One region of the Pseudomonas sp. E45-MNA-CIBAN-0222 genome, then DNA from elsewhere that is predicted to be linked to it. Evidence: predicted binding sites of a transcription regulator. Region 1 holds the regulator's gene; the other holds the start of a gene.
What was found. The regulator FliA, encoded in region 1, starts transcription of late flagellar genes. The targets are predictions, from matches to a motif close to CTAAAGTTTNNNNNNNNNNNGCCGNTAA.

Region 1 (7,266 bases):
GCTCGGTTCGATTGCCTGGGGGCAGGAGCAGAGCCGCCGTCCGCAGCAGGCCAGCCTTTGGCGCCGTCTGCAGCGCATGGGGCTGCCCGCCGAACTGTCGCGTAGCCTTTTGGAGAAGGTCGCAGGCATCAGCGAGCCCCGCCAGGCTTGGCGTATGGTCCTGGCGCACCTGGCGCAGGCGATCAAGGTCACGAAGAACGAGCCGCTGGAAGAGGGCGGTGTGATTGCGCTGGTTGGCCCGGCAGGCGTTGGCAAGACCACGACCCTGGCCAAGCTCGCTGCGCGCTATGTGTTGAAATATGGTGCGCAGAACATCGCACTGGTAAGCATGGACAATTATCGGATCGGCGCGCAGGAGCAGCTCAAGACCCTCGGACGCATCCTTGATGTGCCCGTACTGCAGATCGATCCGAGCCAGTCGCTGGTCAAGACACTGGCGCCCTTGGCACGCAAGCGCGTGATCCTCATCGATACAGCCGGTCTTCCGGCTAGCGATCCAACCCTGCGCATGCAGCTCGATGCACTGTCCGACCGCGGCGTGAAATCGAAAAACTATCTAGTGCTGGCCGCAACCAGCCAGAGCCAGGTATTGAAGGCGGCGTGGCACAACTATCGTCGCTGCGGCCTGGCTGGCTGTATCCTGACCAAACTGGACGAGGCAGGCAGCCTCGGCGATGTGCTTGGGCTCACCATCAGCCAGCATTTGCCGATAGCCTACCTCGCGGATGGACCTCGGATCCCGGACGATCTGCACCTGCCGCGCAGTCATCAATTGGTAAGTCGCGCCGTGAGTTTGCAATCCGGCGAGGAACCGAGCGAGGAAACCATGGCCGATATGTTCGCCGGGTTGTACAACGGTCCGTCACGGCGGGCCGGATGATGATGCGACAGCGGTTCCTGAATGAATCAGATGCGCGCCATGCGGGCGCATCGCCGGCCGTATGGCCCCAGCAAGATATAGGCGTGTGAACATGGGTATGCATCCCGTACAGGTGATTGCGGTGACCGGCGGCAAAGGTGGCGTCGGCAAGACCAACGTGTCGGTCAATCTGTCACTGGCGCTGGCCGAACTCGGTCGGCGTGTGGTGTTGCTTGACGCTGACTTGGGGTTGGCCAACGTTGACGTGCTGCTCGGTCTTACCACCAAGCGCACCCTTGCCGATGTGATTGCCGGTGAGTGCGATCTGCGCGACGTGCTGATCCAGGGGCCCGGTGGCATCCGTGTCGTGCCGGCTGCTTCCGGCACGCAGAGCATGGTGCAGCTGTCGTCGCTGCAGCACGCCGGCCTGATTCAGGCGTTCAGTGATCTCGGTGATGAACTCGACGTGCTGATCATCGATACCGCGGCAGGCATCGGCGATTCGGTCGTCAGCTTCGTACGCGCGGCGCAGGAGGTGTTGCTGGTCGTTACCGATGAGCCCACTTCCATCACTGACGCCTATGCTCTTATCAAGCTGCTGAACCGCGACTACGGCATCAGCCGTTTCCGCGTGCTGGCCAACATGGCACACGCGCCGCAGGAGGGCCGCAACCTGTTTGCCAAACTGACTAAGGTTACCGAGCGGTTTCTCGATGTGGCGCTGCAGTATGTGGGTGCAGTGCCGTACGACGAGGCCGTGCGCAAGGCAGTACAGAAGCAGCGGGCTGTTTATGAGGCTTACCCACGTTCGAAATGTGCGCTGGCCTTCAAGGCCATCGCCCAGAAGGTCGACACCTGGCCGCTGCCGGCGACGCCGCGTGGCCACCTCGAATTCTTCGTAGAGCGTCTCATCACGCCCGCTTCACAGAGCCACGAATGACAGGTGCCGGAACCGCTATGTATTACAGCAAGGCTCAGGCAAAGGATGCTCAGTACCGCCTAATTGACCAGTACGCCCCATTGGTCAAGCGAATCGCCTACCACTTGCTGGCGCGTCTGCCTGCCAGTGTGCAGGTGGATGATCTCATTCAGGCTGGAATGATCGGACTGCTGGAGGCAGCTAAGAAATACGACGCCGGCAAGGGTGCCAGTTTCGAAACTTACGCCGGAATCCGCATTCGCGGCACCATGCTGGACGAAGTGCGAAAGGGGGATTGGGCACCACGCTCGGTGCACCGCAATTCGCGCATGGTCAGCGAAGCAATTCGGGCCATCGAGGCGAAAACTGGGCGTGACGCTAAAGATCACGAAGTTGCGGCCGAACTTAAGCTAAGCCTTGACGAGTATTACGGCATTCTCGGGGACACGTTGGGCAGTCGCCTGTTCAGCTTTGACGATCTGCTGCAGGAGGGCGAGCACGGCGAGTTTGAGGACGACGCTGCCAGCACCCATCCGGAGCCCTTTCGTGATCTTGAGGATGAACGCTTTCAGCAGGCGTTGGCCGATGCCATTGCCAACCTGCCCGAGCGCGAAAAGTTGGTGTTGTCGCTGTACTACGACGAAGAATTGAACTTGAAGGAAATTGGCCAGGTGCTGGGAGTCAGCGAGTCGCGTGTGAGCCAGTTGCATAGCCAATGTGCTGCGCGCTTGCGTGCACGTCTCGGCGAATGGCGCGCCCATTGACGATTGTTTGCGGTATGACGTGCTCGGTTGCTGAGGCATTTTGGGACTTACGGAGGTCGACTTGGACAAGAACATGAAAATCCTCATCGTCGATGACTTCTCGACGATGAGACGAATCATCAAGAACCTCCTGCGTGACTTGGGGTTCACCAATACCGCCGAGGCGGATGACGGTACCACTGCGCTGCCAATGCTCAAGAGCGGCAGCTTCGACTTCCTCGTTACCGACTGGAACATGCCGGGTATGAGCGGTATCGATCTGCTGCGCACCGTGCGTGCGGATGAGCGCCTCAAGCACCTGCCGGTGCTGATGGTGACTGCCGAAGCGAAGCGTGACCAGATCATCGAAGCGGCACAGGCCGGGGTTAATGGCTATGTGGTCAAGCCTTTCACTGCCCAGGTGCTCAAGGAGAAGATCGAAAAGATCTTCGAGCGCGTCAACGGCTGAAGTAGCAACGCCGCGAGGGCACTATGACGCAAGCAGACCAAACCCTGGCAGAGTTCGAAGCGACTCTGAAGGCTCATGCACCCAAACTGATTGAAAGCCTGCAGCAAGGTCGCTTCGATGAAGCGACGCAGATGTTCAATGAGCTGAATCAGGCGCGCAATCACGGCCTCTACCTGGAAGTTGGCAAACTCACCCGTGAGTTGCACAACGCCATCGTCAAGCTCGAGATGGACACCTGCGCCACCGGCGGCGATCCGTCACCCATTACCGACGCGACCGATCGCCTGTCCTATGTGGTGGAGATGACCGAGAAAGCGGCCAACCGCACCATGGATCTGGTGGAAGAGTCTGCGCCGCTGGTGAATTACGTGAGCTATGAAGCGCAGAGCCTGACGGCCGACTGGCAGCGTTTCATGCGTCGCGAAATGAGCGCTGAGCAGTTTCGAGATCTGGTCAAACGTATCGATCTGTATCTCCAGCGCAGCATGAACGATGGCAGTCAGCTGTCGCAGAACCTCAGTGAAATCATGCTGGCTCAGGACTTTCAGGACCTGACCGGGCAGGTGATCAAGCGCGTGACTCGGCTTATCACCGAACTTGAAAGCAACCTGCTCAATCTCGTGTTGATGGCGGGTCAGGTAGATCGCGTGGCCGGCATCCAGCATGACCGCGAAGCGATGCGCGCCGAGCAAGAAAAGAAAAAACAAGAAAAAGAACCTTCCAAAGGTGAAGGTCCGCAGATGCATGCCGATATACGTGAGGATGTCGTATCCGGGCAGGACGATGTCGACGATCTGCTTTCGAGCCTGGGCTTTTAGGGGATGTGAATATGAGCTTCGACGCCGATGAAGAAATCCTCCAGGACTTCCTGGTAGAGGCCGGCGAGATTCTCGAACTATTGTCCGAGCAACTCGTGGAGCTGGAGAGCAGCCCCGATGACACAGCGTTGCTCAATGCGATTTTTCGCGGGTTCCATACGGTCAAGGGCGGCGCAGGATTCCTTCAGCTCCATGAGCTGGTTGAGTGCTGCCATATCGCCGAAAACGTCTTCGACATTCTTCGCAAGGGTGAGCGTCGCGTCGACTCCGAGTTGATGGACGTCGTGCTCCAGGCGCTCGATGCAGTGAACGAGATGTTCAGCCAGGTTCGCGAGCGAACTACGGTGACCCCGGCCACCCCAGAGCTGCTGGCAGCGCTGGCGCGACTGGCGGAGCCAGCTTCGGCCGACGAAGCCGCTGCTCCTGCTGAGCCGCAGCCCGCCGAAGCCGAGGCCGAAGCAGATTCCGCCGAAGCCGATTTTGAACAGTTCCTCGAAGCCATCGATTCGCCCGCAGACAAGGCTGAGGCGAGTGCCGGATCCGATGAGATTACTGACGACGAATTCGAATCGCTGCTTGACCAGTTGCATGGCAAGGGTCAGTTCGCTATCGCTGCAGGCGCGGCGCCGGCTCCTGAGCCGGAAGTTGCCGTAGCGCCGGTTGGTGACGAAATTACTGACGACGAGTTCGAAGCGCTGCTTGACCAGTTGCATGGCAAAGGCAAGTTCGAACCGGCCTCCACAGAAGCCTCCGAGGCCGCAGCCGAGGTGGTCCCGCAGCCGGCTGCGGCAAATGCAGGCGGCAGCGATGAAATTACCGACGACGAGTTCGAAGCGCTGCTTGACCAGCTACACGGCAAGGGCAAGTTCGAGGCTGCTAGTGCCGTCTCCGACACGCCAGCTACCGTCGAGCCCGTCAAGGCGGCACCGGTCAAAGCGGCACCAGCCAAGCCGGTAGTTCCAGCCAAACCAGCTGCAGCGGCGGTGAGCAAGCCAGCCGCGCCAGCGCCGGCCGAAAAGCCGCCGGCAGAGGCTGAGACGACGGTACGTGTGGATACTGCGCGCCTCGACGAAATCATGAACATGGTTGGCGAGCTGGTGCTGGTGCGAAATCGCCTGGTGCGCTTGGGCTCCAACAGTGGCGACGAGGCAATGGCCAAGGCCGTTTCCAACCTCGACGTGGTGACCGCCGATCTGCAGAGCGCGGTGATGAAAACCCGCATGCAGCCGATCAAGAAAGTCTTCGGCCGCTTCCCACGGTTGGTGCGCGATCTGGCACGCAGCCTGAAGAAAGAGATCAATCTCGAACTGGTCGGTGAAGAAACCGATCTGGACAAGAACCTCGTCGAGGCTCTGGCCGACCCGCTGGTGCACTTGGTTCGCAACGCGGTTGACCACGGAATCGAGATGCCGGAAGAGCGCGAGGCGGCTGGCAAGCCACGCACTGGTCGGGTAGTCCTGTCCGCCGAGCAGGAAGGCGACCATATCCTATTGATCATCAGCGATGACGGCAAAGGTATGGATGCTAATGTCCTGCGTGCCAAGGCGGTCGAAAAGGGCATGCTGGAGAAGGATGCTGCAGACCGGCTGAGTGATCTGGAATGCTACAACCTGATCTTCGCGCCGGGCTTCTCCACCAAGACCGAGATTTCCGACGTGTCCGGCCGTGGTGTCGGCATGGACGTGGTCAAGACCAAGATTTCCCAGCTCAACGGTACGGTCAACGTGTTCTCGACCAAGGGCCAGGGCTCGAAGGTTGTGATCAAGGTTCCGCTGACGCTGGCGATCATGCCGACCCTGATGGTCATGCTCGGCAACCAGGCGTTCGCGTTTCCGCTGGTTAACGTCAACGAAATCTTCCATCTCGATCTTTCGCGTACCAACGTCGTTGATGGGCAGGAAGTGGTGATCGTCCGCGACAAGGCGCTGCCACTGTTCTATCTCAAGCGATGGCTGATTCAGGATGCGGCTCAAGATGAGCAGCGAGAGGGGCACGTGGTGATCCTCAGTGTCGGCAACCAGAGCATCGGTTTTGTCGTCGACCAGCTGGTTGGGCAGGAGGAGGTGGTTATCAAGCCGCTAGGCAAGATGCTGCAAGGCACGCCTGGAATGTCCGGCGCGACCATCACCGGTGATGGCCGTATCGCTCTGATTCTCGATGTCCCCAGCATGCTCAAGCGGTACGCACGCAGGATTTGATTCAGTCAGGTAGCGCAGCCCATAGATGGGCGCGCTGCCGCTAGGAGTGATGTATGGCAGTCAAGGTCCTGGTCGTCGACGATTCCGGTTTCTTTCGCCGACGCGTTTCGGAAATTCTTTCCTCTGATTCCAATATCCAGGTCGTCGGTACCGCTACTAATGGGCGCGAGGCCATTGATCAGGTGTTGGCGCTGAAACCTGACGTCATCACCATGGACTACGAGATGCCAATGATGGATGGCATCACCGCGGTGCGGCAGATCATGCAGCGCTGTCCCACGCCGGTATTGATGTTCTCCTCGCTGACTCACGAGGGGGCTCGTGTGACCCTCGATGCGTTGGATGCCGGTGCGGTGGACTATCTACCGAAAAACTTCGAAGACATCTCGCGCAATCCGGATAAGGTCAAGCAGCTACTGTGCGAAAAGGTGCATACCGTATCGCGCAGTAACCGCCGGTACAGCACCTTCTGCACCTCTGCAGCCAGCGCTGCGCCCGTCTCGCCGCGTGGCACCACCTCCACGCTGTCTACGACTGCATCTCGGACCAGCAGTGCGCCATCGGCAGCCCCGGCTGCGCCTGCGGCACGTTCGCCTGCTCCCAAGCGTAAGGCCTACAAATTGGTAGCCATAGGTACGTCCACGGGTGGCCCTGTGGCGTTGCAGCGCGTGCTTACCCAGCTGCCGGCAAATTTCCCGGCGCCAATCGTACTCATCCAGCATATGCCGGCGGCATTCACCAAAGCCTTCGCTGATCGTCTCGACAAGCTCTGTCGCATTCGCGTCAAGGAGGCCGAGGATGGCGACGTTTTGCGCCCCGGGCTCGCGCTGCTGGCCCCAGGTGGCAAGCAGATGATGATCGATGGTCGCGGCGCAGTGCGCATTCTCCCGGGCGATGATCGCCTCAACTACAAGCCTTGCGTCGACGTCACGTTCGGCTCTGCGGCCAAGTCCTTCCATGACAAGGTGCTTGCGGTCGTGCTTACCGGCATGGGCGCCGATGGCCGCGAAGGCGCGCGCTTGCTCAAGCAGAGCGGTAGTCAGGTGTGGGCGCAAGATGAAGCAAGCTGCGTGATCTATGGAATGCCGATGGCGATAGTCAAGGCCAACCTCAGCGACGCGGTTTACGGCCTTGATGACATCGGTCGGCACATTGCCGAGGCGTGTATCTGATGGATGTGCTCAGCCTTATCGGGCTGTTGCTGGCGTTCGTTGCCATCGTTGGGGGTAACTTTCTCGAGGGTGGCCATATCTCGGCGTT
Region 2 (7,266 bases), on a different contig from region 1:
CAACCCGGCACGTCGAAATCGCGCAGCAACACAAGGCCCGGAACGAACATCAGGTTGATCACCAGCCACCAGGCCGACAGCCCGAGCCGCGCCCCGATCAGCGCAGCCAGGCTGCCCTGCGCGACCGCCGTAAGGATGAGACTGGGGCGCACATCCAGCACCGCGACCAGACCGAGCAACAGCAGCCAGACCAACAGCAGCGCCAACAGCTGGGCCAGCAACGCACGCAGTATGGGTAGGCGAGTGAACAGGGTGGCGGACATGACCGGCAATCATCGGCGACGGGAGCCACAGTCTAACCGCCCGACTTGGCGTCATGCAGGCCGAAGCCGCCACGGTGCAGCGTGCTAGACTCGCTCACCAATCCCAGAGACAGCCCGAATCCATGGCCAAACGCCAACTCAACCGCCGGCAGAACTGGCGCATCGAGAAAATCCAGGAAGAGCGCGCCGCGCGCGTTGCGCGTCGCGAGAGCCGCACCCTCGAAGAGCTCGAAGGCGGCGACCTCGGCCCGGAGCAAACCGGACTGGTCATCGCGCATTTCGGGGTGCAGGTTGAGGTCGAGGCGCTGGAGGGCGATCAGAGCGGCCAAGTGTTCCGCTGCCACCTGCGCGCCAATCTGCCCGCCCTGGTCACTGGTGATCGCGTGGTCTGGCGCCCCGGCAATCAGGGAATCGGCGTCATCGTCGCGCAACTGCCGCGGCATTCGGAACTCTGCCGACCGGACACCCGTGGCCAGCTCAAGCCCGTTGCGGCGAACGTTGACCTGATCGTCATCGTCTTTGCGCCGCTACCAGAGCCCCACGCCAACCTGATCGACCGTTATCTGGTTGCCGCCGAACACGCCGGCATCACGCCGTTGCTGCTATTGAACAAGGTCGACCTGATCGACGACCAGAATGAAGCCGCGCTGAATCGCCTGCTGGAGGTCTATCGACAGCTGAACTACCCGCTGCTGGAAGTCTCGGCGCACGGTGGCGGCGGCATGGACACGCTCAAGGCGCGGCTCGACGGGCACGTCAGCGTCTTCGTCGGGCAGTCAGGTGTGGGTAAATCTTCGCTGGTGAACAGCCTATTGCCGGGCGTCGACACGCGGGTCGGTGCGCTTTCGGAAATGACTGGCAAGGGCACTCACACCACCACCACCGCGCGGCTGTTCCACTTTCCCGGCGGCGGCGAATTGATCGACTCACCCGGCATTCGCGAGTTCGGCCTTGGCCACGTCAGCCGAGCCGATGTGGAGGCGGGCTTCATAGAATTCCAGGATCTGCTCGGGCACTGCCGTTTCCGCGACTGCAAGCATGATCGCGAACCCGGCTGTGCGCTGCTCAAGGCTCTGGAGGATGGGCGAGTCCAACCTCAGCGCATGGCCAGCTATCGACACATTCTCAGCAGCCTGGCAGAACCGGACTACTGAATAGGCACTCAGCGAGCGTCGGGTTGGCTGAGCTGCAACACACCATCCTCGAAGATATTCAGCCGCTCGCGTAGCGCTTGCGGCTGCAGCGGGTCATCAGTGGCAGGCGCTGCAGCCTGAGGCGCAGATGTATCGCCCGCATCGGGCTGTTCACCTTCGATCGAACGCTGAGCCTTTTTGGTCAGCACCAGAATGTCGATGCGCCGATTGACCGGGTTGTAGGGGTCCTTGCGGTCGAACAGTGCGGACGACGCGTAACCCACCACTCGTGCAATCTGGTCCTCCGGATATCCGCCGATCACAAGCGTTCGACGGGCAGCATTGGCGCGGCCGGCAGAGAGCTCCCAGTTGCCGAAATCGCCACGCCCCGCAAAAGGCTTCGCGTCAGTGTGGCCACTGATGCTGATCTTGTTCGGGATGGCAGCGATGGTATCGACCAACGCCAGCAGGATGTCTTCGAAATAGGGCTGCAGTTGCGCACTACCGAGCGCAAACATTGGCCGGTTCGCCGCATCCATGATCTGAATCCGCAGACCGTCCTGGGTAATCTCGAAAAGGATCTGATCCTTGAATTTCTGTAGCTCCGGATTTTCGTCGACCTTGTTCTGCAGCTCTTGTAGCACCAGCTCCAGGCGTTCGCGCTCAAGCTGCTCGGCGAAATTTTCCGCCCGCCCGGGATCTACCTGCAACTCGATCTGGGCCGGCTCGAGCTCCTGGTTAAGGGTACGATCCGGCGAGGGTGTAGGTGTGCCGCCCAGATCGATGACGTGAGGGCTGGCGCTCTCGGTAAAGCCAAGGGGATCCTGAAAGTACCCGGAAATCGCCAGCTTCTGCTCCGGCGTGGCCGTGGTCAGCAGCCACATCACGAGAAAGAACGCCATCATCGCCGTGGCAAAGTCGGCAAAAGCGATCTTCCAGGCGCCGCCATGATGGCCACCTGCGACCTTCTTGATCCGCTTGACGATGATCGGTTGGGTATTGTCCATGGCGAACCTTTAGGCGCCGCGCATCGCTTGTTCGAGCTCGGCAAAGCTCGGCCGGTGCGCCGGATACAGGACCTTACGCCCGAATTCGACGGCCAGGGTCGGCGGCATGCCCGAGGCTGAAGCCACCAGAGTCGCCTTGATCGCCTCATAGACGTTCAGCTCTTCTTTGGCATCGTGCTCCAAGGCCGATGCGAGCGGGCCGAAAAAGCCATAAGAAGCAAGAATCCCGAGAAAGGTACCCACCAGCGCCGTGGCCACCTTCTCCCCAATCTCGGCGTTGGTAGCGGATGCGAGAATCGACATGGTGATCACGATGCCGAGCACCGCTGCGACGATGCCCATCGCTGGCAAGCCATCAGCCACGCGAGCCACAGCATGAGCCGGGTGATCGAGCTCTTCTTTCAGTCCTGTCATTTCCATGTCGAACAGGCCTTCAAGCTCGTGGGGGGCCATGTTGCCGGAGGACATGATGCGAAGGTAATCGCAGGTGAAAGCGGTCATACGCTCATCCTGCAGAAAGCCGGGGTACTTGCTAAAAAGCGGACTGGCAGCGGGATCTTCGAGGTCGGCCTCGATGGCCATCATGCCTTCACGACGGCTCTTGTTGAGAACCGCATAGAGTACGCTGAGCACTTCCAGGTAATAGGCGTGAGTGAAACGCGTGCTGAACATTTTCAGCGATTTCTTGAACACCACCATCGTGGTGCTGCCGGGGTTGGCCTGGAGAAAGCCGCCTAGCGCAGCGCCTCCGATGATCATCACTTCGAACGGGTGGAGGAGTGCGCCGACCTTGCCGCCGGACAGCACGAAGCCGCCCAGCACGCTGGCGAACACGACGATGATGCCGATGAGTTTGACCATAGGAGGTACGTCTGAACCTGGTTACGAGCCGGCTGGCATACAGGAAACAATGCCCTGAATCGCCGCCAGACAGCCTTGCGAAAGGAATGTTTGAAGAATTGTTCTGGTTATCGGAACTTTTGCGCCAGACTAAAGGCCATCCCGATGAAAAGCTAGTTCGGCCATGACCACGACACCTCTGCTGCCACGCACGATACCCGCCTGGATCAAGGCACTCGACGACGCCCCCCTGCCCGCCTTCGCCGCTGTTCATGGCAAGGTGCGGCAGGCACTGCGTGACGGCAGCAACTCGATGCGACAAATCGCTGAGCTAATCCAGACCAGCCCTGTTTTGGCGCTGCGCTTCATACAAGAGGCCAACCGGGGCATCGGTGACGGGCAACCTGCCGAAAGCCTGGAGGTTGCGCTCAGCCGCATCGGCCTGCAGCGTGCCGAAGCGCTACTGGCCCGCATCCCAGCCATGGAAGCACGCGATATCCCGCTGCCACTGCGCCAGATGGTATTGATCAGCCGTCACGCCAGCCAGCAGGCCAACGGGCTATTTGCCGCCCGCCTCGCCCGTCTGTGGCAGGACATCCATTGGGGCAGCCTGCTATTCCTGTCACCCGCATGGGCGCTGGTCGGTGCCTACCCGCATCTGTTGGAAATCTGGGAGCAGCGAGTCCTGGTAAAAGGTGAGCCAGCCAGTCGAATCGAAAAGGAATTGCTTGGAGTACCGCTGCTGGAGCTGTGCCTGAAACTCGCCGAGCATTGGCGCCTGCCGGATTGGATTATTCAAGGCTACCGCCTGCTCAGCGGCGATCGGCGCATGCTGATCAAGGCGCTGCATATCGCCCGCGACAACGAACACCCGCTACACCAGCAACAGATGCTCGACGCCGACCCCGAATTGCGCCGCTGGCTGACCCTGCCAAGCAACACTATCGTGCTGGCCAACGGCCTGGCACTGTCCTCGCACCACAGCTGGAGTGGTGTGCACAGCCTGCGCTGGCAACGCCTAGCTGGACTGTACCTGCAGGTAGCGTTGGGCGAGCTGCAGCAGATGGTGCACCAGCAGGCGGTCATCAGCGCTCGCGAGATCGGCCCAACCGACCTCTGGCACCCGGCCCAGGGACTCCTGTGGCCCTTCGATACAAGCTTCCAACGCCTACGCGACGTGGCCGTGCCAAATGAAGCCGATCTTGCCGACTGGCGCGCACAGTGCCGCCGCCTGCTAACTGAGCCGACTCCGTTCAGCAATGTCCTGCAGCTGACCGCCACTGCCAGCCAAGCCTTATCGAGCGCTGGAATGCAGCGATCGATGGTGATGCTGCTCGACCGCAAACAGAACCGTCTGGTCGCGCAGCAATGCGCGGGGCTACCGAGCGACGCTGTACGCCTTAGCCTGCCCGCAGAGCAGAGCCAGATTGTTCGACGGCTTCTGGAAAAGCCCGCGCAACTGCGCTTGCAACCGGCCAACATGGCGCAGTTTTCGGCACTGTTACCAGGCACGCTGAAGGCTCTTTTCGCCGGCGAACACCTGCTGTTGCGTTCCTTGGGCGTCGACGGTCGCGTACTGATGCTGGTGGTGGCCGATCAGAATGGCGCGCCCATCTCAGACGCAACGCTGCAAACATTCGCTAAAACAACGCAGTGCATCGAGCGCGCATTGGGCGCCTTCAGCAGGCGCGGGGTCTGAGCTTTTTCGCTAGACTTCGCCCCTTCTACGATTAGTCGAGGGCTGCCGTGTCTGCCTTTTCCAACCTGCCACTGGTGATCGAGCCGGCCGACCTGGCCGCGCGCCTGGCTGCACCCGAGCTGATTCTGGTCGACCTGACCAGCGCTGCGCGCTATGCCGAAGGCCACTTGCCAGGCGCTCGCTTCGTTGACCCGAAACAAACCCAACTCGGCCAACCACCTGCACCTGGACTACTGCCTAGCCTGGGACAGATCGAAAGCCTGTTCGGCGCGCTCGGCCATCGTCCCGACGCGGTCTACGTGGTGTATGACGACGAGGGGGGCGGCTGGGCCGGGCGCTTCATCTGGCTGCTCGACGTGATTGGCCATCACCGCTACCACTATCTCAACGGTGGCCTGCACGCCTGGTTGGGCGATGGCCGCCCGGTGACACAGCAAGTACCCGAGGCGGGCACAGCGGAACTCAGCCTGACGCTGGACGATGCGCCCACAGCAACTCGCGCTTACATCGAGAGCCGTCTTGGCGACGATGACCTGGTAATTTGGGACGCGCGCTCGCCTGCCGAGTACCGCGGCGAGAAGCTGTTTGCCGCACGCGGTGGTCACATTCCTGGGGCTGTCAACTTCGAATGGACAGCTGCCATGGACCCTGCCCGCGCGCTGCGCATTCGCGAAGACATAGCCGAGCAATTAAAGGGGCTGGGCATCGTCCCGGAAAAAGAAATCATCACCCACTGCCAAACCCACCACCGCTCGGGCCTGACCTATCTTCTGGCGAAGTCTCTAGGTTATCCCCGCGTCAAGGGTTACGCCGGCTCCTGGGCCGAATGGGGCAACCTGCCTGACACCCCGGTGCAGCAATGAAAAGGTCCAACATGAAAGATCGCTTATTCGTTATCAGCCAGTATGTGCTGCCCCATCACCTCATTTCGCGCCTGGCCGGCTGTCTGGCCGAATGCCGCCTGCCGTGGGTGAAGAACGCATTTACCAAGTGGTTCGTCCGCCACTTTCAGGTCGATATGCGTGAAGCGGTGACCGAAGATCCGACCGCTTACGAGCACTTCAACGCGTTCTTCACCCGTGCACTGAAGGATGGGGCCCGCCCGCTGGACAGCACCCCAGGCGCCATTCTCAACCCCTGCGACGGCGCCATCAGCCAGTTGGGGCGGATCGAACAAGGCCGCATCTTCCAGGCCAAGGGCCACAGTTTCAGCGCCATGGAGCTGCTTGGCGGGGACCATCAGCGTGCCGCACCGTTCATGGGCGGCGCATTCGCTACCGTCTATCTGTCACCCAAGGACTACCACCGCGTGCATATGCCGGTCAGCGGCACACTGCGCGAAATGGTCTATGTCCCGGGGCGGATTTTCTCGGTCAACACCGTGACAGCTCAGGGCATGCCGGAGCTCTTCGCTCGCAATGAGCGCGTAGTCTGCCTGTTCGACACAGAGCACGGCCCCATGGCCATGGTCCTGGTCGGCGCCATGATCGTTGCCAGTATCGAAACCGTCTGGGCGGGGCTGGTGACGCCGCCTAAGCGCAGCCTGAAGACGTTCCGCTACGACGAAGCAGCGCGCGCGCCTATCCATCTGGAGAAAGGTGCGGAAATGGGTCGTTTCAAATTGGGCTCGACCGTGGTTCTCCTGTTCGGGCCGGACAAGGTGCGCTGGGCCGAGCAGCTGGGTGCTCTGAGCCCCGTTTGCATGGGCGAAGCGCTTGGGCAAGCGGTCCTTAGCACAGCGCCCGTTGAGCCAGTCGAGCAGCCCTGACAGGGTGAACACGACATTCGGTAGCCGACAGCTGCCGAATGTCGGCTAATATCAATAAGCCATCATTCAGTCCTGACCATCCCGGCAGATATTGATAGAGTTCACATTCACCCATGCCCTGACCGCTGCGGAGCCTGCCCGTTTTGGATAGACAGAGCCACCATCTGCTGTTGCGCGCACCCGCACCGACCCAGCAGGCACTGTCCTTCTGCGACGCTAGCGTTCGCGGCGTCACTGGCTGGCTCGCCGGATTACCGAAAGCCAACATCGGTGAGACCGCGCGACAGCTTTACCAAGCCCTGATCGAGCTCAATCAGCTGCGTATTGCCTCGGACACCCGACTGCAAATGCTGGAGCTGCTGCGGCCGGACGTGCACTTCGTCTGCACGCAGCTGGAAAAGCACTATGTCAACCAGCCCATCGTGCTCAGCGAGCGACCGCGTAAAGTCGCCGGGCTCTGCCAGGCGTTACAGAACCACCTTGCCGTCGGCTACAAGCTGATCGTTGTCCGCGTGGTATCCCAGCCTGATCGCGACCGCCATCAATTGCTGTCAGT

Region 2: a site for FliA is predicted at 3,372-3,399, ahead of motA (flagellar motor stator protein MotA). Genes of this name have one in related genera too.

Annotation. Positions count from the first base shown of each region.
Region 1 covers NZ_JBEOPU010000010.1:74,179-81,444, reverse strand. The annotation lists gene flhF (flagellar biosynthesis GTPase FlhF) at 1-880, shown strand, start outside; gene fleN (flagellar synthesis regulator FleN) at 972-1,799, shown strand; gene fliA (RNA polymerase sigma factor FliA) at 1,817-2,542, shown strand; gene AAEZ08_RS15800 (chemotaxis response regulator CheY) at 2,616-2,990, shown strand; gene AAEZ08_RS15795 (protein phosphatase CheZ) at 3,014-3,808, shown strand; gene AAEZ08_RS15790 (chemotaxis protein CheA) at 3,820-6,006, shown strand; gene AAEZ08_RS15785 (protein-glutamate methylesterase/protein-glutamine glutaminase) at 6,060-7,178, shown strand; gene AAEZ08_RS15780 (flagellar motor protein) at 7,178-7,266, shown strand, end outside.
Region 2 covers NZ_JBEOPU010000002.1:130,441-137,706, forward strand. The annotation lists gene AAEZ08_RS03695 (class I SAM-dependent methyltransferase) at 1-263, opposite strand, end outside; gene rsgA (small ribosomal subunit biogenesis GTPase RsgA) at 386-1,417, shown strand; gene motB (flagellar motor protein MotB) at 1,426-2,403, opposite strand; gene motA (flagellar motor stator protein MotA) at 2,413-3,264, opposite strand; gene AAEZ08_RS03715 (HDOD domain-containing protein) at 3,428-4,942, shown strand; gene AAEZ08_RS03720 (rhodanese-like domain-containing protein) at 4,990-5,805, shown strand; gene asd (archaetidylserine decarboxylase) at 5,817-6,710, shown strand; gene AAEZ08_RS03730 (cyclic-di-GMP receptor FimW-related protein) at 6,854-7,266, shown strand, end outside.